3 regions of the Citrobacter portucalensis genome follow, and region 2 is predicted to be linked to each of the others. Evidence: predicted binding sites of a transcription regulator. Region 2 holds the regulator's gene; each other region holds the start of a gene.
What was found. Region 2 encodes sigma-54, which starts transcription at its own class of promoters, with help from an activator protein. Its sites were predicted from a motif close to GTTGGCACANNTTTCGCTNT; they were not measured.

Region 1: norV (anaerobic nitric oxide reductase flavorubredoxin) is a predicted target of sigma-54. The motif match lies at 2,879-2,898, and genes of this name have one in related genera.
Region 3: glnK (P-II family nitrogen regulator) is a predicted target of sigma-54. The motif match lies at 1,841-1,860, and genes of this name have one in related genera.

Annotation. Positions count from the first base shown of each region.
Region 1 is NZ_CP092466.1:1,086,663-1,094,013, reverse strand. It holds gene srlR (glucitol operon DNA-binding transcriptional repressor SrlR) at 1-282, shown strand, start outside; gene gutQ (arabinose-5-phosphate isomerase GutQ) at 275-1,240, shown strand; gene norR (nitric oxide reductase transcriptional regulator NorR) at 1,237-2,757, opposite strand; gene norV (anaerobic nitric oxide reductase flavorubredoxin) at 2,949-4,397, shown strand; gene norW (NADH:flavorubredoxin reductase NorW) at 4,394-5,527, shown strand; gene hypF (carbamoyltransferase HypF) at 5,690-7,351, opposite strand, start outside.
Region 2 is NZ_CP092466.1:525,299-532,649, reverse strand. It holds gene kdsD (arabinose-5-phosphate isomerase KdsD) at 1-897, shown strand, start outside; gene kdsC (3-deoxy-manno-octulosonate-8-phosphatase KdsC) at 918-1,484, shown strand; gene lptC (LPS export ABC transporter periplasmic protein LptC) at 1,481-2,056, shown strand; gene lptA (lipopolysaccharide ABC transporter substrate-binding protein LptA) at 2,025-2,573, shown strand; gene lptB (LPS export ABC transporter ATP-binding protein) at 2,580-3,305, shown strand; gene rpoN (RNA polymerase factor sigma-54) at 3,352-4,785, shown strand; gene hpf (ribosome hibernation promoting factor) at 4,808-5,095, shown strand; gene ptsN (PTS IIA-like nitrogen regulatory protein PtsN) at 5,179-5,670, shown strand; gene rapZ (RNase adapter RapZ) at 5,716-6,570, shown strand; gene npr (PTS phosphocarrier protein NPr) at 6,567-6,839, shown strand; gene mtgA (monofunctional biosynthetic peptidoglycan transglycosylase) at 6,906-7,351, opposite strand, start outside.
Region 3 is NZ_CP092466.1:3,789,838-3,797,188, forward strand. It holds gene tesB (acyl-CoA thioesterase II) at 1-82, shown strand, start outside; gene amtB (ammonium transporter AmtB) at 133-1,419, opposite strand; gene glnK (P-II family nitrogen regulator) at 1,451-1,789, opposite strand; gene LY264_RS18440 (SmdB family multidrug efflux ABC transporter permease/ATP-binding protein) at 2,038-3,816, opposite strand; gene LY264_RS18445 (SmdA family multidrug ABC transporter permease/ATP-binding protein) at 3,809-5,581, opposite strand; gene decR (DNA-binding transcriptional regulator DecR) at 5,626-6,084, opposite strand; gene LY264_RS18455 (PLP-dependent cysteine synthase family protein) at 6,201-7,256, shown strand; gene cof (HMP-PP phosphatase) at 7,307-7,351, opposite strand, start outside.

The DNA.
Region 1 (7,351 bases), 560 kb from region 2:
AGCTTTGATAAACTCTTCATGGGCACCGACGGCATTGACCTCAATGCCGGCGTGACCACCTTTAATGAGGTGTTTAGCGTCAGTAAAGCGATGTGCAATGCCGCTCGCGAAGTGATTCTGATGGCTGACTCGTCAAAATTTGGGCGCAAAAGCCCTAATGTTGTATGCAGTCTGGAAAGCGTCGACAAGCTGATTACCGATGCGGGCATCGACCCTGCGTTTCGTCAGGCGCTGGAAGCAAAAGGGATTGAAGTGATCATAACCGGAGAAACCAATGAGTGATGCACTACTGAACGCGGGCCGTCAGACGTTAATGCTGGAACTACAGGAAGCCAGCCGACTGCCAGAACGCCTGGGCGATGATTTTGTCCGCGCCGCTAATACGATTATCCACTGTGAAGGCAAAGTCATTGTCTCCGGTATTGGTAAATCAGGTCATATTGGCAAAAAAATTGCGGCGACCCTCGCCAGTACCGGCACGCCCGCCTTTTTTGTGCATCCGGCGGAAGCGCTGCACGGCGACTTAGGGATGATCGAAAGCCGTGATGTCATGCTGTTTATCTCCTACTCCGGCGGTGCGAAAGAGCTGGATCTCATCATCCCACGCCTGGAAGACAAATCCGTCGCACTGCTGGCAATGACCGGAAAACCGACCTCACCGTTGGGTCTGGCAGCCAAAGCCGTGCTGGATATTTCCGTTGAGCGCGAAGCCTGTCCGATGCGCCTGGCACCGACGTCCAGCACCGTAAATACGCTGATGATGGGTGACGCGCTGGCGATCGCTGTAATGCAGGCGCGCGGCTTTAACGAAGAAGATTTTGCCCGCTCACATCCGGCAGGTGCGCTGGGCGCTCGTCTGTTAAATAAAGTGCATCATCTGATGCGCCGTGACGATGCCATACCTCAGGTGAAGCTCACCACCAGCGTTATGGACGCGATGCTGGAACTCAGCCGCACGGGTCTTGGCCTGGTCGCGGTCTGCGACGACCAGTCACTGGTGAAAGGGGTCTTTACCGACGGTGACCTGCGCCGCTGGCTGGTTGGCGGCGGAGCGCTCACCACCCAGGTTAGCGAAGCTATGACTCAGAATGGCATTACGCTACAGGCGCAGAGCCGCGCGATTGACGCCAAAGAGATCCTGATGAAGCGTAAAATCACTGCCGCACCGGTGGTCGATGAAAACGGTAAACTCACCGGTGCTATCAACCTGCAGGATTTCTATCAGGCCGGTATTATCTAATCCTTCAGACCCAGACGTTTCGCCAGCCGGTGCAGGTTGGCGACGTCTGTTTCCAGCGCCCGCGCGCTTGCCGCCCAACTGTGATTATTTTGCGCCAGTGCCCGGCGGATCATCTCCCGCTGGAACGACTCTGTTGCTTCACGCAGATTGTGATGTTGTGGGATCTCCGCAACAACTTCCGCCACCTGCGGAGCCGGACCTTCATCCTGCAAGGCAAAATGCTGCGCCTCCAGCACCACTTCATCCCCTGCCCTGGTAGCCCTGGCCAGAACAACCGCCCGGTGAATGGCATGTTCCAGCTCGCGCACGTTTCCGGGCCAGCCGTAATTCAGCAGATGACTACGCGCTCCGGGGCTTAGCACCACGCGGGAAAGACCCAGCCGTAGTCGGCATTGCTCGCAAAAATAGCCGGCCAGCAGCACCACATCTTCGCCGCGCTCACGAAGAGGCGGTACAGAAAGGGGGAAAACGCTCAGACGGTGGAACAAATCCGCGCGGAAATTCCCGGCCAGCACCTCTTCGCGTAAATCACGGTTCGTCGCCGCCAGCACCCGCACATCCACGCGCAGGCTGCGATCGTCACCCACGCGCTGAATATCGCCGTACTGCAATACGCGCAGCAGCTTAGCCTGTAGCGCCAACGAGAGTTCGCCTATCTCGTCGAGAAACAGCGTCCCATTGTCGGCCATTTCAAACTTACCGCTACGATTGCTGATAGCCCCGGTAAATGCACCTTTTACGTGACCAAACAGCTCACTTTCGGCTACGGTTTCCGGCAACGCCGCGCAGTTCAGATACACCAGTGGATTCACCGCGCGCGGCGAACCTTCATGGATAGCTTTAGCCACCAGCTCCTTCCCGGTCCCTGTTTCGCCGCTAATCAGCACGTTGAGATCGGACCCCGCCACAATCTCAATTTCTTTTTTCAACTGCATCATATTGGGCGACAGGCCAATCATCTGGGTTTCCGTCACCTGCTCAAAGTTGGTTGACGAACCTGGCAGCATATTCTGGCTTTCCAGTTGTTCAATCAGCAGCGCATTGCTCAGCGCACCCGCCGCCAGCGCGGCAATCAGCCTAAGCTCCTCATCGCTGAAAACATCGAACTGATCGGGCTCCATGCCATCCAGGGTTAACGCACCAATCAAATTTTGACCGGCGAACAACGGCAGCCCAATACAGGCATGCACCTTCAGACTCTCCTGCCCCGGAATCAGACCATCATATGGGTCTGGCAAATCGCTGTCGGCAGGGAAACGAACCACGTCTCCGGCGCGGGCAATCGCCTCCAGACGCGGATGCCCTTCCAGAGTAAAGCGTCTGCCGAGAACATCCTGCGCCAGCCCATCGATCGCCAGCGGAATAAACTGTCGCGACTCATAGCGCAGCAGTGCCGACGCGTCGCACTCCAGCACCTGACGCAAAGTGGTTATCAGACGTTGAAAACGGTCCTGATGTCCAATACCGCTTTGTAATTCAATGGCGATGCCCGCCAGCACGTCTACGGAAAAGCTCATGACTACCTCATTGTCATTTTGACAATTCATATTGTCATATTGACAATAAAATGAATAGTCATTTTGACTACCACTTAATAAGCAGGAAACAATAAAACCATTAAAATCAAAAAGATAAAAAGTTGGCACGCAACCTGCAATAAGCAAAACATCTTTTTTAGAAAAACGCTGAATTAATTACTGAGGTTGCTATGTCTATTCTGGTTAAAAATAACATTCATTGGGTTGGCCAACGTGACTGGGAAGTTCGTGATTTCCACGGGACTGAATACAAAACGCTGCGCGGCAGCAGCTACAACAGCTATCTCATCCGTGAAGAAAAAAATGTCCTGATCGATACAGTAGACCACAAGTTTAGCCGTGAATTCGTGCAGAACCTGCGCAGTGAAATTGACCTCGCGGATATCGACTACATCATCATTAACCACGCGGAAGAAGACCATGCAGGGGCGCTGACTGAACTGATGTCCTGCATCCCGGACACGCCGATTTACTGCACAGCCAACGCCATTGACTCCATCAACGGGCATCACCATCACCCGGAGTGGAACTTTAACGTGGTGAAAACCGGTGATTCACTGGACATTGGTAACGGCAAACAGCTGATCTTCGTTGAAACGCCAATGCTGCACTGGCCTGACAGCATGATGACCTACATGACCGGCGACGCGGTGCTGTTCAGTAACGACGCCTTCGGTCAGCACTACTGCGACGAACGTCTGTTTAACGACGAAGTTGACCAGACCGAACTGTTCGAACAGTGCCAGCGTTACTACGCCAACATTCTGACGCCGTTCAGCCGTCTGGTTACACCGAAAATTACTGAGATCCTCGGCTTCAACCTGCCTGTCGATATGATTGCTACTTCCCATGGCGTGGTATGGCGCGACAACCCGACGCAAATCGTGGAAATGTACCTGAAATGGGCGGCGGATTATCAGGAAGACCGCATCACCATTTTCTACGACACCATGTCCAACAACACCCGCATGATGGCGGACGCCATAGCCCAGGGCATCAACGAAGTTGACCCGAACGTGGCGGTGAAAATCTTTAACGTCGCCCGTAGCGATAAGAACGAAGTTCTGACTAACGTCTTCCGCTCTAAAGGCGTGCTGGTCGGTACTTCGACGATGAACAACGTAATGATGCCAAAAATCGCCGGTTTGGTGGAAGAGATGACCGGCCTGCGTTTTCGTAACAAACGCGCCAGCGCCTTTGGCTCACACGGCTGGAGCGGCGGCGCAGTAGACCGTTTGTCTACGCGTTTGCAGGATGCTGGTTTCGAAATGTCGCTGAGCCTGAAGGCGAAATGGCGTCCGGACCTGGATGCGCTGGAACTATGCCGCCAGCACGGCCGTGAAATCGCGCGTCAGTGGGCGCTTGCTCCACTGCCGGAAACAACCGTGAAACCCGCATCCAAAGAAGAAGAATGCGCTTGCGCCGCTGCGGCTGCCGCCGATCTTGGCCCTAGCATGCAGTGCAGCGTGTGCCAGTGGATTTACGACCCGGCAAAAGGTGAACCGCTGCAGGATGTCGCGCCGGGAACACCGTGGAGCGACGTGCCGGATAACTTCCTGTGCCCGGAATGTTCATTAGGTAAAGACGTCTTCGACGTCCTGGCAACGGAGGCAAAATGAGCCGCGGAATTGTCATTATTGGTTCGGGCTTCGCCGCCCGCCAGTTAGTCAAAAATATCCGTAAGCAGGATGCAAATGTCCCGCTGACCCTGATTGCTGCGGACAGCATGGATGAGTACAACAAGCCCGACCTCAGCCATGTTATCAGTCAGTCACAGCGTGCAGACGACCTCACCCGCCAGTCGGCGGGGGAGTTTGCCGAACAGTTTAATTTGCGCCTGTTCCCGCACACCTGGGTAACCGACATCGATGCTGATGCCCACGTAGTGAAAAGCCAGGATCAGCAGTGGCAGTACGACAAACTGGTGCTGGCGACGGGCGCTTCAGCCTTTGTACCGCCGGTTACCGGACGTGAGTTAATGCTCACGTTGAACAGCCAACAAGAGTATCGCGCTTGTGAAACGCAGCTGCGTGACGCCCAGCGGGTACTGATAGTCGGCGGCGGCTTGATTGGCAGTGAACTGGCGATGGATTTTTGTCGTGCCGGTAAAGCGGTAACGCTTATCGACAACGCCGCCAGCATTCTGGCTTCGCTGATGCCGCCGGAAGTCAGCAGTCGCTTACAGCATCGTCTGACCGATATGGGCGTACACCTGCTGCTGAAATCACAGCTTCAGGGGCTGGAGAAAACGGCGTCAGGTATTCGTGCCACGCTCGATCGTAGCCGCAGCGTAGAAGTCGATGCGGTGATCGCCGCCACCGGCTTACGCCCGGAGACCGCACTGGCGCGTCGTGCCGGATTGAACATCAATCGTGGCGTCTGCGTCGATAGCTACCTGCAAACCAGCCACCCGGACATTTATGCTCTCGGCGACTGTGCGGAGATTAACGGTCAGGTGCTCCCGTTCCTGCAGCCGATTCAGCTGAGCGCCATGTATCTGGCGAAAAACCTGCTCGGCGGCAATGCGCCATTGAAACTGCCAGCCATGCTGGTAAAAGTCAAAACGCCAGAACTGCCTCTGCATTTGGCCGGGGAAACCCAGCGCCGCGATCTGAACTGGCACATCGCCGCCGAAGCGCAGGGAATGGTTGCCAGAGGGATGAACGACGAAGGCCAGCTGTGTGCGTTTGTCGTCAGTGAAGACCGCATGAAAGAGGCCTTTGCGCTGCTGAAAACGTTGCCTGTGTAAGTCTGGGATACCGGATGGCGCCGCTTCGCGTCTTATCCGGCCTACGACTTTGCCCGGCAATGCTGCTACTGATTTATTAACCTCACGCACATGGATGTGCGTTGCCACTTGTCGGTATGCCCCGACATGTTTTTCTTGCCCCGCCAGTCCCGGGGCTTTTTTTTATTTTTGCGCCAACGCTCGCGCCGCGGCAATCACGCCCTGCCCCAATGACAACCCGCCGTCGCCCGCCGGTAAACGCTGCGGGAACAGTAAGGTAAAATCACGCAGATAAAACGCCAGACGGGCCGACAATAAGCGGTTATGCATCACGCCACCGCTAAATACTAACGTCTTAATCCCGCGCGCTTCGGCCTGCATTCGCATCAGAGTGGCAAACCCACGCGCCAGCGCGTCGTGAAACGCCCACGCCCTTTCTGCTGGTTTGGCCTGCCAGTTCAGCCATTGCTGCCAAAAAACCGCTAAGTCCAGCTGATTGTCATCAAGCGGCACCGTGACTGGGTGATCAACGCCATCACATTGCGATGCCATCGCCTCAAGCGCACAGGCCGCTTCACCTTCATAACTCAATGATTCCGGTGCACATTGCAACGCGGCGGCAACGGCATCAAACAGTCGTCCGCACGATGACGCCAGCGGAGCGTTAATTCCCCGTTCAATAGCGCGCGCCAGCACGTTCCAGTTTTGATGTTGCAGCACCGATGTTTCCGGATAACGCTGCCAGTCAGGAACAAAACGCAGGCACTGCGCGAGCAGATTACGCCACGGCTGTTTTGCCGCCAGATCGCCGCCCGCCAGCGCTACCGCCGGTAAGCCGCCAAGGTGTTCGCATTCACGATAGTTAACTCGCAAACACTCCCCACCCCACAGCGCGCCGTTTTCCCCCATACCGATACCGTCTAGCGTCAGAGCAATCACATCACCGCCATTGAGCGGCCATCTGTGTTCCGCAAGACACGCAGCGGCATGCGCATGGTGATGTAGCACCGTTTCAGTTGGCAGCTCCATTTCACTGGCCCACTGGCTGGAAACATAGCCAGGGTGTGCATCATGCACGATACGCTGCGGCGTAAAGTCATAAATGTTCTGGATCAGGCGTAGCGCATCACGCCACTGTTGCTGAATGCCGTCATCGCTAAGATCGCCCAAATGCTGGCTGATAACCGCCTGCTCGCCGCGCACCAGACAGAAAGTATTTTTCAGATCCGCCCCTAAGCACAGCATCGGCGGCACGTCGAGAAATCCTGGTGGTAGTGCGACCGCATCCGGCACATAACCCCGGGAACGACGCAGCATTTCCCCACTGTCACGCACCACGGAGTCATCCATCCGCTGCACAATTTCGCGATTATGCAGCAGGAAACCGTCGGCAATGTCGTGTAAATCTTCCAGCGCCTGGGCGTTGGTAATGGCCGGAGGCCTGCCGCTGAGGTTGCCAGAAGTCATCACCAGCGGACAATTCATCTCTTGTAAGAGCAAATGCTGTAACGGATTCGCTGGCAGCATGACGCCAACCTCCGTTAACCCCGGCGCAATGCCCTCGCTCAATGCAGCGACATAGCGTTTCTGCACCAGCACGATCGGCGCAGCAGGGGTAGTCAGCAAACGACGAGCGGGTTCAGACAATCCTTCATCAGAGGGCAGCATCACTGCCAGAGGTTTCGCCGGACGGTGTTTGCGCAGCCTGAGTAGCGCTACGGCGTTATCATTTCGCGCATCGCACACCAGATGAAACCCACCAATGCCTTTAACCGCCACAATACCGCCTGCTTTCAGCCGCGTTACCGCCGCCTGCAGCGCCTCTTCTTTCTCCGCTCGCTCACC
Region 2 (7,351 bases):
GATCAGTACATCAACCAAAATTTTACCCTCGCATGCGAGAAAATATTCAGCTGCCCGGGCAAAGTGGTGGTGATGGGAATGGGGAAATCCGGCCATATCGGGCGGAAAATGGCAGCCACATTTGCCAGCACCGGCACCCCCTCATTTTTTGTACACCCAGGCGAAGCCGCACATGGCGATCTGGGTATGGTCTCGCCGCAGGATGTGGTCATTGCCATCTCTAACTCCGGTGAATCCAATGAGATAGCGGCGCTGATCCCGGTATTAAAACGTCTTCATGTACCGCTTATCTGCATGACCGGTCGTCCTGAAAGCAGTATGGCGCGTGCGGCAGATGTGCATCTGTGTGTTAAAGTGCCCAAGGAAGCTTGTCCGTTAGGCCTGGCGCCGACCAGCAGTACGACAGCAACACTGGTGATGGGCGATGCCCTAGCGGTGGCATTATTAAAAGCGCGCGGCTTTACCGCGGAAGATTTTGCGTTGTCTCATCCCGGTGGCGCACTGGGCCGTAAGCTTTTACTGCGCGTTAACGATATTATGCATACGGGCGACGAGATCCCGCATGTGACCAAAAACGCCAGCCTGCGTGACGCCTTAATTGAGATCACGCGTAAAAATCTCGGCATGACCGTCATTTGCGATGATGCCATGAAGATTGACGGTATTTTCACCGATGGCGATTTACGTCGTGTCTTCGATATGGGCGTTGATGTACGCCAGTTAGGCATTGCCGATGTGATGACCCCTGGAGGCATTCGCGTGCGTCCGGGTATTCTTGCCGTCGATGCCCTGAACTTAATGCAGTCCCGCCATATCACCTCGGTAATGGTTGCTGATGGCGACCAGTTACTCGGTGTGTTACATATGCATGATCTGCTGCGTGCAGGTGTAGTGTAAGAAACTCAAGGATAACGAAAATGAGTAAAGCAGGTGCGTCGCTTGCGACCTGTTATGGACCCGTCAGCGCAGACGTTATCACCCGGGCAGAAAACATCCGTTTGCTGATCCTGGATGTGGATGGCGTACTGTCTGATGGTCTGATTTATATGGGCAACAACGGTGAAGAGCTGAAGGCTTTTAACGTCCGTGATGGTTACGGAATTCGCTGTGCGCTCACTTCCGGTATTGAGGTTGCCATTATTACCGGACGAAAGGCTAAACTTGTAGAAGATCGCTGTGCCACTTTGGGGATCACCCACCTGTATCAGGGGCAGTCAGACAAACTGGTTGCCTTTGGCGATCTCCTTAGCAAACTGTCGATCGCGCCGGAGAATATCGCCTACGTTGGCGATGACCTGATCGACTGGCCGGTGATGGCTAAAGTAGGATTGAGCGTCGCGGTGGCAGATGCCCACCCTCTGCTGATCCCGCGAGCCGATTATGTCACCCGCATTGATGGTGGACGTGGCGCTGTGCGTGAAGTCTGCGATTTATTACTCCTGGCGCAGGGCAAACTGGACGAGGCCAAAGGGCAATCGATATGAGCAAAACCAGACGTTGGGTTATCATTCTACTGTCGCTGGCTGTCCTTGTGATGATTGGTATTAATCTGGCAGACAAAGATGACACCGCTCAGGTCGTCGTCAATAACAACGAGCCAACCTATAAGAGCGAACATACTGATACCGTCGTGTATAGTCCGGAAGGCGCGCTGAGCTATCACTTGATCGCACAACACGTTGAATATTATTCGGAACAAGCGGTTTCGTGGTTTACTCAACCGGTATTAACCACGTTTGATAAGGATAAAGTACCGACCTGGACGATCAAGGCCGATAAAGCCAAATTGACCAACGATCGGATGCTGTATCTGTACGGCCATGTTGAGGTTAACGCCCTGGTGCCTGACTCTCAACTACGCAGAATTACGACCGATAACGCGCAGATTAACCTGGTGACACAAGACGTCACTTCCGATGATCTGGTGACGTTGTATGGCACAACATTTAACTCCAGCGGACTGAAGATGCGCGGCAACTTACGCAGCAAGAACGCCGAGCTGATTGAAAAGGTTAGAACCTCATATGAAATCCAAAACAAACAAACTCAGCCTTAATCTTGTACTTGCCAGCTCACTTCTGGCCGCCAGCATTCCGGCATTTGCCGTCACCGGCGATACCGAGCAGCCGATTCACATTGAATCGGACCAGCAGTCCCTGGATATGCAGGGCAACGTGGTGACGTTTACTGGCAACGTGATTGTGACTCAGGGCACCATCAAAATTAACGCCGATAAAGTCGTCGTGACCCGTCCTGGCGGTGAAGACGGCAAAGAAGTGATTGATGGCTATGGAAATCCAGCGACGTTTTACCAGATGCAGGACAACGGTAAACCGGTTAAAGGCCACGCCTCTCAGATGCACTATGAACTGGCGAAAGACTTTGTCGTTCTCACCGGCAAGGCGTATCTGGAACAGCTCGATAGCAACATCACAGGCGATAAGATCACCTATCTGGTAAAAGAGCAGAAAATGCAGGCCTTCAGCGATAAAGGCAAACGCGTCACCACCGTTCTGGTTCCGTCGCAGTTGCAGGACAAAAACAAGGCTCCGGCAGAGAAAAAAGGTAACTGATTCGTTATGGCAACATTAACTGCAAAGAACCTTGCAAAAGCCTATAAAGGCCGTCGTGTGGTTGAAGATGTCAGTCTGACCGTCAACTCAGGGGAGATCGTCGGTCTGCTCGGTCCTAACGGTGCAGGCAAGACAACAACCTTTTACATGGTAGTCGGCATTGTCCCGCGCGATGCGGGTAACATTATCATTGATGACGAAGACATCAGTCTGCTGCCTCTGCATGCGCGCGCGCGTCGCGGCATCGGCTACTTACCGCAGGAAGCATCGATTTTCCGTCGCCTGAGCGTGTTTGATAACCTGATGGCGGTACTGCAAATTCGTGACGATCTGACCAGCGAGCAGCGGGAAGATCGGGCCAACGAGCTGATGGAAGAATTCCACATCGAGCACCTGCGCGACAGCTTAGGTCAGTCGCTCTCCGGTGGTGAACGACGCCGCGTGGAAATCGCTCGCGCACTGGCCGCTAATCCAAAATTTATCCTGCTGGATGAACCGTTTGCCGGTGTTGACCCGATTTCTGTTATTGATATTAAACGGATCATCGAACACCTTCGCGACAGCGGCCTTGGCGTGCTGATTACCGACCACAACGTCCGCGAAACGCTGGCAGTGTGTGAGCGTGCCTATATCGTAAGTCAGGGACACCTGATCGCGCACGGCACGCCAACAGAAATACTGCAGGATGAGCACGTTAAGCGCGTATACCTTGGGGAAGACTTCAGACTCTGATAGGGTAGAAGACTTCACGTCACTGCAGGAGAAAACAACTCTGAACATGAAGCAAGGTTTGCAACTCAGGCTTAGCCAACAACTGGCGATGACGCCTCAGCTACAACAGGCTATCCGTCTGTTGCAGCTGTCCACGCTGGAACTTCAGCAAGAACTTCAGCAAGCGCTGGAAAGTAACCCACTGCTCGAGCAAACCGATCTTCACGACGAAATTGATACCCAGGAAAAACAGGACAGCGAAACCCTCGACACCGCAGATGCACTCGAACAAAAAGAGATGCCTGAGGAGTTACCGCTTGACGCCAGTTGGGATGAAATATACACCGCCGGGACGCCTTCGGGCACCAGCGGGGATTACATCGACGACGAACTGCCTGTGTATCAGGGTGAGACCACGCAATCACTACAGGATTACCTGATGTGGCAAGTGGAACTGACCCCGTTCTCGGATACCGATCGCGCCATTGCGACATCCATTGTGGATGCGGTAGACGAAACCGGTTATCTCACCGTGACCCTGGACGATATTCTCGAAAGCATGGGCGATGACGACGTCGGTATGGACGAAATCGAAGCCGTGCTTAAACGCGTTCAGCGCTTTGATCCCGTTGGCGTGGCCGCCAAAGATCTCCGTGACTGCTTACTGATCCAACTTTCGCAGTTTGATAAAGCCACGCCGTGGCTGGAAGAAGCGCGTCTGATCATCAGCGATCACCTCGATCTGTTAGCCAACCATGACTTCCGCACCCTGATGCGCGTGACCCGGCTGAAAGAAGACGTGCTGAAAGAAGCCGTCAACCTCATCCAGTCGCTTGATCCCCGCCCAGGGCAATCGATCCAGACCGGCGAGCCGGAGTACGTCATTCCGGATGTGCTGGTGCGTAAGCATAACGATCGCTGGGTGGTCGAACTCAACGGCGACAGCATTCCGCGCTTACAGATTAACCAGCACTACGCCGCCATGTGCAATAGCGCGCGCAACGATGCCGACAGCCAGTTTATTCGTAGCAATCTGCAAGATGCGAAGTGGCTGATTAAAAGCCTGGAAAGCCGCAATGATACGTTGCTGCGCGTCAGCCGCTGCATCGTTGAGCAGCAGCAAGCTTTCTTTGAGCAAGGCGAAGAGTTTATGAAACCGATGGTACTGGCGGATATCGCCCAGGCCGTCGAGATGCACGAATCGACCATTTCCCGTGTGACCACGCAAAAGTATCTGCACAGTCCGCGCGGCATTTTTGAATTGAAGTATTTCTTTTCCAGTCACGTTAACACTGAAGGCGGAGGTGAAGCCTCATCCACAGCTATCCGTGCGCTGGTGAAGAAATTAATTGCTGCGGAAAACCCCGCGAAACCGCTGAGTGACAGCAAGTTAACCTCTATGCTGTCAGAACAGGGTATCATGGTGGCACGCCGCACCGTTGCGAAGTACCGAGAGTCTTTATCCATTCCGCCGTCTAACCAGCGCAAACAGCTGGTGTGACCCAACCGATAAGGAAGACACTATGCAGCTCAACATCACTGGAAACAACGTCGAAATCACCGAAGCCCTGCGCGATTTTGTGAATACAAAATTTGCCAAGCTCGAACAATATTTCGACCGGATTAATCAGGTCTATATTGTGTTGAAAGTGGAGAAGGTTACACATATCTCGGATGCAACACTGCATGTGAACGGTGGCGAAATTCATGCCAGCGCGGAAGGTCAGGATATGTACGCCGCCATTGACGGTTTAATTGATAAACTGGCTCGGCAGTTAACAAAACATAAAGATAAACTGAAACAGCACTAACTTGTCCGGGCAGTTAGCGGGTGCAGGACGGCCTGTTGTGTAGCACAACGGGCCATTTGTACAGTTAGCGCTTAGGTGAAATTATGACAAATAACGATACGACTCTACAACTGAGCACTGTTCTTAACCAGGAATGTACACGCGCAGGCGTTCACTGCCAAAGCAAGAAGCGCGCACTGGAAATCATCAGCGAACTTGCGGCAAAACAGCTTAGCTTGCCTGCTCAGGTGGTATTTGAAGCCATTCTGACGCGTGAAAAAATGGGCAGTACCGGCATCGGTAATGGTATTGCTATCCCGCACGGAAAGCTGGAAGAAGACACGATGCGCGCGGTTGGTGTGTTTGTTCAACTCGAAACACCCATCGCCTTCGACGCCATTGATAATCAACCTGTCGATCTGCTTTTCGCCCTGCTGGTCCCGGCAGACCAAACCAAGACGCATTTGCATACGTTGTCACTGGTCGCAAAACGTCTGGCAGATAAAACCATCTGTCGTCGTCTGCGCGCCGCGCAGAGTGACCAGGAGTTGTATCAAATCATCACGGACACCGAAGGTGGACAGGATGAAGCATAACAACCCAATGGCATCCTTTTTTGTCGTTGTGAGGAGAAACAGTACATGGTACTGATGATCGTCAGCGGCCGTTCAGGGTCAGGTAAATCTGTCGCCCTGCGTGCGCTGGAAGATATGGGTTTTTACTGCGTGGATAACCTTCCCGTAGTGCTGTTGCCCGATCTGGCTCGTACACTGGCCGATCGCCAGATTTCTGCGGCCGTCAGCATTGATGTGCGCAACATGCCTGAGTCCCCGGAAATTTTCGAGCAGGCAATGAATAATCTGCCCGAGGGTTTCTCACCACAGCTGCTGTTCCTTGATGCAGACCGTAACACGTTGATTCGTCGCTACAGCGACACGCGCCGTTTACACCCGCTCTCCAGCAAGAACTTGTCTCTGGAAAGCGCTATCGATAAGGAAAGCGATTTGCTGGAGCCTCTACGCTCTCGCGCTGACCTGATCGTTGATACCTCCGAAATGTCCGTACACGAACTGGCAGAAATGTTACGTACCCGACTGCTGGGTAAACGTGAACGTGAATTGACGATGGTATTCGAATCCTTTGGTTTCAAACACGGTATCCCGATTGATGCGGATTACGTCTTTGACGTGCGCTTCCTGCCTAACCCACACTGGGATCCGAAGCTGCGCCCAATGACCGGTCTTGACCGCCCTGTCGCCGCATTCCTCGACAGGCACACAGAAGTACACAATTTTATCTACCAGACTCGCAGCTATCTTGAGCTATGGTTACCCATGCTGGAGACCAACAACCGTAGCTACCTTACCGTAGCCATCGGCTGTACCGGCGGGAAACACCGTTCGGTGTATATTGCAGAGCAGCTGGCAGACTACTTCCGCTCACGCGGTAAAAACGTGCAGTCACGCCATCGTACGCTGGAAAAACGTAAATCATGACCGTGAAGCAAACCGTTGAAATCACCAATAAGCTGGGCATGCATGCCCGCCCAGCGATGAAACTGTTTGAATTGATGCAGGGTTTCGAAGCAGAAGTTTTGCTGCGTAATGATGAAGGAACGGAAGCCGAGGCCAACAGCGTTATCGCTCTGCTGATGCTGGATTCAGCCAAAGGGCGTCAGATAGAAGTCGAAGCCACGGGACCACAGGAAGTAGAAGCCCTGGCCGCAGTGATTGCCCTGTTTAATTCAGGGTTTGATGAAGATTAATCGAGTACACAGAACGTAGCCAGTAGGCCGGATAAGGCGTTTACGCCGCATCCGGCAATAACTACGCTAATACAGATTATTTTCCCGCATAAACGACTCACCACCTAACTGGCGCATTTGGCGCATAATCCAGGCCTGGCGGTTACGCACATAACCAGAAGGCGCATTCGCCTTAAAACGCAAAGGATTGGGCAATACTGCCGCCAGCAAGGCCGCTTCAGACAGGCTCAACCGACTGGCCGGTTTATGAAAATACCGTTGCGCCGCCGCCTCCACGCCAAATATCCCATCGCCAAACTCGGCGATATTCAAATAGACGGTCAGAATACGTTTCTTACTCCAGACGGTTTCCATACCCAGCGTTAGCCCGGCTTCGAGACCTTTACGCACCCAGCTACGTCCATCCCACAAAAAGAGGTTTTTCGCCGTCTGTTGCGATAACGTTGACGCCCCGCGAATGCGGTTTTCATTGCGTTCATTGTGCGCCAGCGCTTTCTCTATGGCGGTGACGT
Region 3 (7,351 bases), 1.9 Mb from region 2:
TGTACGCGGGGAGTTTTATACGCAGGACGGCGTGCTGGTCGCCTCTACCGTGCAGGAAGGGGTAATGCGTAATCGCAATTGAGAATTACCGGATGGTGGCGCAAAAGCGTTACCATCCGGCAGATTGAAACATCAAGCGTTGTAAGCGTTCTCGCCGTGACTGTTCACATCCAGACCTTCGCGTTCCTGCTCTTCCGGTACGCGCAGACCCACCGTCATATCCGCCAGCTTATAGCCAATGAAGGCCACCACGCCGGACCAGACGATGGTGATCGCCACGCTTTCCAGTTGCACCAGCAGCTGATGCCCCATGGTCACTCCCTCAGCAAAGCCCACGCCGCCCAGTGAGCTGGCAGCGAAAACCCCGGTCAGGATGCAGCCAACAATACCGCACACGCCGTGCACGCCAAACACATCACACGGATCGTCCACGCGCAGAAAACGCTTCAGCATGGTTACGCCCCACAGGCCAGCCAACCCCGCAACCACACCGATAATCAGCGCCCCGCCGACACCGATGTAGCCACATGCAGGTGTTACGCCCACCAGACCCGCAATAGCGCCAGAACAGGCGCCCAGCAGAGACGGTTTGCCACGCAGCGCCCATTCACCGAAGATCCATCCGAGGATGGCGGCGGCGGTGGCGACCACGGTATTGACGAAGGCCAGTGCGGCAATTTCATTCGCCGTTCCCGCTGAACCGGCGTTAAAGCCAAACCAACCAATGTAGAGAATAGCGGTACCGGTGAAGACCATCGGCAGGTTATGCGGTTTAAAGGCTTCTTTGCCAAAACCGACGCGTTTACCAATCAGATACGCACCAACCAGACCGGCAATCGCTGCGTTGATGTGCACGACCGTCCCGCCGGCAAAATCCAGTGCGCCGTGAGAAGCCAGCAATCCGCCGCCCCAGACCATATGTGCAATGGGGATGTACGACAGCGTTAACCACACCACCACAAAAATCAGCACCGCAGAGAAACGAATACGCTCAGCCAGCGCCCCGACAATCAGCCCAACGGTGATGCAGGCAAAAGATCCCTGAAAAGCAACGTGAATGTACTGGTAGAAGCTCCCCGTGACCGCCGTCAGCGCGATGTTCTTCAGCAATACCCAGTTGAAGTTGCCGAAGAAATTATTCCCTTCGCCAAAGGCCAGTGAGTAGCCATAAACCACCCATAGAATACAAACCAGAGCGAATGTCACCGTCACCTGAGTCAGCATCGACAGTACGTTCTTACCGCGAATCAAACCGCCGTAGAACAACGCAATGCCAGGGATAGTCATAAACAGCACCAGCGCGGTACAGATCATCATAAAAGCGTTATCTGCTTTATCCGCAACCGCCGGTGCCGCCATCGCCAGTCCCGGCAGTAGTGCCAGTGAAGCAATACCCGTTTTCATCGTTGCTATCTTCATTTTTTGGTTTCCTATCACTGTGTGCCAGAAGTTACAGTGCGGCTTCGTCGGCTTCGCCGGTACGAATACGAATCACACGTTGCAGCTCGGCGACGAAGATTTTGCCGTCGCCAATTTTTCCGGTGTATGCCGCCTTACTGATGACATCAATCACGCCATCCAGTTGGTCGTCGGCAATCGCCACATCAATCTTCACCTTTGGCAGAAAATTGACGCTATATTCAGCCCCACGGTACAGCTCAGCATGACCTTTCTGTCGGCCAAACCCCTTCACTTCGGTGACGGTCAGCCCCTGAATACCAATAGACGACAGTGCTTCACGGACGTCTTCCAGTTTGAACGGTTTGATTACCACGGTAACCAGCTTCATAGATCCCCTCCAGTCAGAATTCAGTAGTGGCTGCAGATACACGAGAGGAATATTGCAAGGGGTGTGCCAGGAATGAAAAACGCGGAATGATTCAGGTTCGCCGGGTACTATCGGGAGAGAAAAAGAAAAAACGCACTATAACGGTGCATAGTGCGTTACATTTTTGCACCAGATTGTTGATTGCCGGATGGCGGCGTAAACGCCTTACCCGGCCTACGATACCGCGTGGCCGGATAAGCACTGCGCCGTCAGGCGATAACAGAATCCTCTTGCGTGCTGGCGGCTAACTCTTCGCCCGCCAGCTGCAGCTGATACATCTGCCAGTAACGGCCTTGCGCCGCCAGTAATTGCTGGTGTGTACCACGCTCAACCGCCTGACCGCGATGCAGCACCAGAATGGTATCCGCATCGACAATCGTCGATAACCGATGCGCAATCACCACCAGCGTAGTGTGTTCACGGACCGCTGCCAGCGCGTGCTGAATGGCCTGTTCAGTACCGGAATCAATACTGGCCGTGGCTTCATCGAGGATCAGCACCTGCGGCGTTTCAACCAATACCCGCGCCAGCGCCAGCAGCTGTTTCTGCCCAACGGAGAGATTATTGCCCTGCTCGCCCAGCCGGGTATGGATCCCCTCGCTCAAACCCCGAGCCAGTTCTGCCAGTTGCACAGTCTCCAGCGCCTGCCAGACCCGCTCTTCTGAGATATCGCGACCCAGCGTGACGTTTGCCAGGAAGGTATCCGCCATCACCACCGGATCCTGCTGCACCATCGCGATGCCCTGACGTAACGCACCGTGGCTCAGAGAAGACAACGGACGTCCGTCAAGGCGGATTTCCCCCTGCGTCAGCGGGTAATATCCCATCAGCAGGCTGGCCAGCGTGCTTTTGCCGCTGCCTGTGTGTCCGACCAAAGCCACAAAGCTGCGCGAAGGCACGGACAGACTGATGTTTTGCAGCACCAGGTTGTCGTCGCGATAGGCAAATGAAACGTTATCCACCTCAATGTCTCCGCTTTTGAGCGGGCGATCGTCTTCACCATAGCGTTGACGAGGCCCGTCCATCAGTTCGAACACTCGCTCACCAGCGACAACCGCCTGCTGCAGCATTGATTGCTGGGTGGTCAACTCGATCAGCGGTTCGTTCAAACGGCCGAGGTAGCTGATGAACGCGTACAGCACGCCAACCTCGATGGAGGTGCCAGAGGTAAAACTGAACAGCATCAGCAAACCGCAGAGGATCAGCGCCGAGAACAGGCTCAGCAGCGGACGCAGCAAAAAACCATCCAGTCGCAGGGTTTGCATACGCGCCATATAGTGCGAGCGGCTTGCCTCGCCCATTCTCTCGCCAAATCTTGCCTGCTGGCGGAACTGCTGGATAACGCTCATGCCGTTGATGACTTCGTTAAAGCCATCGTTAATATCCGCCAGATAAGCGCGTACCCGACGCACAATCGGGGTGCTGTAGCGTTGGTAAATCACCATCACCACCAGCACGGCCGGGAAAATGGCCATTGCCACCAGCGCCATGCGCCATTCCAGGCTGAACATTGCCACCAACATCGCGCCGATTAAGGCCGCACTGCGCAGGACCGTTGCGACCACCGTCACGTACAGGTCGCGAATAACTTCAGTATCATTGGTCACGCGGGAGATAAGCTGCCCGACGGGCTGAGTATCAAAAGCGCTGAGCGGCTGGCGCAGCGCAGCGTCCATTACGTCGGTGCGTAACTGTTGTACTACGCCAACCGCCGCCTGGTTAAACAGCAATGACTGCGCGTAATGCAGACCTGCCGCCAGCAGTTGCAGACCGACATAGGCCGCAACCAGCCCGGCAACCATCGCCAATGGCAGATTGTTCTTCGCCACCATGTTATCGATAAAATAGCTAATCAGCAGCGGACCGCTGACTTCCGCCGCCGCAGCCACCCACAACATGACGACCGCAATCGCCAGCTGTTTTCGCCATGGGGAACCATACGCCAGCAGTCTTTTCAGAGTTGGCCATAATTGCCCGAAACTACGCATTAGCCGCCTCCTCGTTTATCTCTGGTGCATCAGACAGCGCCGCTTCAAGTTGCTGATAGCGGTACATGTCGCGATACCAACCGGGCTGTTGCACTAAAGATTCATGCTCACCGCGCTGAGCAATATGCCCATGCTGCATCACGATAATCTCGCTGGCTTCCGTCAAAGCCGATAAACGGTGTGCGCTGATAATCACGGTTCTGCCTTCGCCCCACTGGCGCAGGTTATGTAGGATCTGATGTTCGGTACGACCATCCACCGCCGACAGCGCATCATCCAGAATCAGAATTTCAGCGTTCAGCAGTAACGCTCGAGCGATAGAAATACGCTGTTTTTGCCCGCCAGACAGCATCACCCCGCGTTCGCCCACTTCGGTGTCGTAGCCCTGAGGAAGACGTAAAATATCCTCATGAACGCTGGCAAGGCGCGCCACATGCTCGATCTCTTCCTGCGTGGCCTGCGGGCGTCCTAAGGCGATGTTATTACCGACGGTATCGGAAAACAGGAATGGTGTCTGGCTGACAACCGCCAGTCGGCTGCGCCAGCTATCCAGCTGTAAGCGCGTTAATGGGATATCATGAAAGCGCACATCGCCCTGGGTGATATCAAAATGACGCTGGATCAGCGACAGTACCGTACTTTTTCCCGCGCCGGTCGGACCACAGATGCCCAGCATCTGTCCAGGTTTGAGCTGGAAATTCACATTTTCCAGCGCCGGGTGGGTGGTTTGAGGGTAACAAAATTCGCGAATCGCCACCGCCAGCTCGCCGCGTCCTTCCGGCACCGGTTCAGTACCGTCATCCACTACCGGCGCTTCTGCCAGCATGGCGCGAATTCGGCTATACGCGGCGCTGCCGCGTTCGACGATGTTAAACATCCAGGCCAGCGCCAGCATCGGCCAAATCATCAGACCGAGATACATCATAAAGCTGGTGAGCTGCCCGAGCGTCAGCGAGCCGTGAACCACCATCCAGCTTCCCCCGGCAATCGCCAGCAGGTTAGCCATACCAATGGCGATATAAATCGTAGGATCAAAGCGGGCGTCAATGCGCGCCACACGCAGGTTTTTCTTACCGGTATCTTCAGCATCTGCGGCAAATAATGCCGACTGCCGATCCTCCAGCCCAAAGGCCTTGATCATACGAATACTGGTCAGGCTTTCCTGAGTACGATCGTTGAGACTGGAAAACGCCGCCTGCGCCAGCTTAAAACGGTTATGGAGTCGATCGCCGTAACGTTTGATCATCAACGCCATCACCGGCATCGGCAGCAGCGCAATCAACGTCAGTTGCCAGCTTATCTGCGTTGACATCACGATCAGCACCGCACACCCCATAACCAGCGAATCTACCAGCGTCAGCACCCCTTCTCCGGCGGCAAATACGACGCGATCGACATCGTTGGTTGCCCGCGCCATCAGATCGCCCGTACGGTGCCGCAGATAAAATTCTGGATGCTGGCGACTCAACTGACGGTAATAATCTTCCCGCAGCTCAACCGCCAGTTGGTAGGATGCGCCAAACAGCAGCACGCGCCAGACATAACGCAGCAAATAAACCACCACGGCAATCAGGGCAATTGTCCCCACCCACATCAGCAGCCGCTCGGTGGTGAAGCGTTGAGTCGTCACGCCATCCACAATGATCCCGACCACTTTCGGCGGAATAAGCTGAAGGATAGCGATGATGATAAGCAGGGCCACTGCCCCGAGGTAGCGACGCCACTCCCGGCGGAAGTACCAGCTTAATTGAGCAAATAATCGCACGCGTTATGTCCTGACAAGATTTCCGGCAATAAGCGCCGGGAGAATTATTCAATAGGTAGAGCAGTTGTGTATTTAATCTGTTCCATGGCAAAGCTGGAGGTGACGTCAGACAGGCCCGGTACGCTGTTCACCAGGCGCTTATAGAATTCATCATAGCTTTTCATATCAGCAACCTGCACTCGCATCAGGTAGTCATACTCCCCTGCCATACGCCAGAACCCCAGAACCTCGGGCATTCCGGTCACTTCAGTGACAAAGCGGCAATACCATTCGCTGCTGTGATGCTGAGTTTTGATCAGCACAAACGCGGTGAGTCCCAGCCCCAGTTTTTCTGGATCCAACAGGGCGACTCTGCCCAGCAGGATACCGTCATCCTCAAGTCGTTTGAGACGTTTCCAGCAGGGGGTGGTAGTCAGATTAACGGCATCTGCTAATGCCTGCAAAGAAAGGGTGCAGTCCTGTTGCAGTAAGCCGAGTAGCTTGCGGTCAATTTTGTCTAACATATCCACTCCACAGAGAAGAATTTTCTCCTTACATTCTATTTTAAAGGCTAAATGGCAACAATTTTTTCCGTGCTTTTCGCTATTCTGGGCACAAAATGACAAATGGATATCTATTAATGATGAATAGCTCCTGGGTTAAAAACGCCATCAATGAAATCAACGCGGATTATCAGCGTTCTGCGGATACGCATCTCATTCGCCTGTCGCTACCGGCGTTCCCGGGCATTCAGCTCTATTTAAAAGATGAGAGCACGCATCCGACCGGGAGTCTGAAGCATCGTCTGGCACGCTCACTGTTTCTGTACGGATTGTGCAATGGCTGGATCAAAGAAGGCACCACCATCATTGAATCATCGTCCGGTTCAACGGCGGTCTCTGAAGCTTATTTCGCTCGACTGTTAGGGTTGCCATTTATTGCCGTCATGCCTTCCTGTACGGCAAAACGTAAAGTTGAACAGATTGAATTTTACGGCGGTCGCTGTCATTTCGTGGAAAGCGCCTGCGAAATCTATGCGGCCTCTGAGCAACTGGCGCGTGAGCTGAACGGTCATTACATGGACCAGTTCACTTACGCTGAGCGCGCCACCGACTGGCGCGGCAATAATAATATCGCCGACAGCATCTTTCGTCAGATGCAGTGCGAGCCCAACCCCGTTCCCCGCCATATTGTGATGAGCGCCGGAACCGGTGGCACCTCAGCAACCATTGGCCGCTATATTCGCTGTCAGGGCTACGATACTCAACTGATGGTGGTAGACCCGGAAAACTCGGTCTTTCTGCCCTTCTGGCAGGATCGCGATGCCACGTTACGCAGTCCGGTAGGAAGTAAAATTGAAGGCATTGGCCGCCCGCGTGTCGAACCGTCTTTCATTCCTGACGTGGTCGATGAAATGCTGCGCGTGCCGGATGCCGCAAGCGTGGCCACCGCACACTGGCTGGAAACGCAGTTGGGCCGCAAAGTCGGCGCTTCAACTGGCACCAATATGTGGGGAACGCTGCAACTTGCCGCCCGTATGCGCGATGCTGGAGAAAGCGGCTCACTGGTGACGCTGTTGTGTGACAGCGGCGAACGCTATCTGGAAACCTACTACAACCCACAGTGGGTCGATGCACACATCGGTGATTTAACGCCGTGGAAAGCGGAGCTCGCCCGACTACTGAACACCCATTAATAGGATAAAAAAAAGCCAGACGCGAAGTCTGGCTTGCTGGAAGGGATCTCTCATTCGGGGGAATAAGGTAGATGTGGATTGTCCAGCCAATGCGT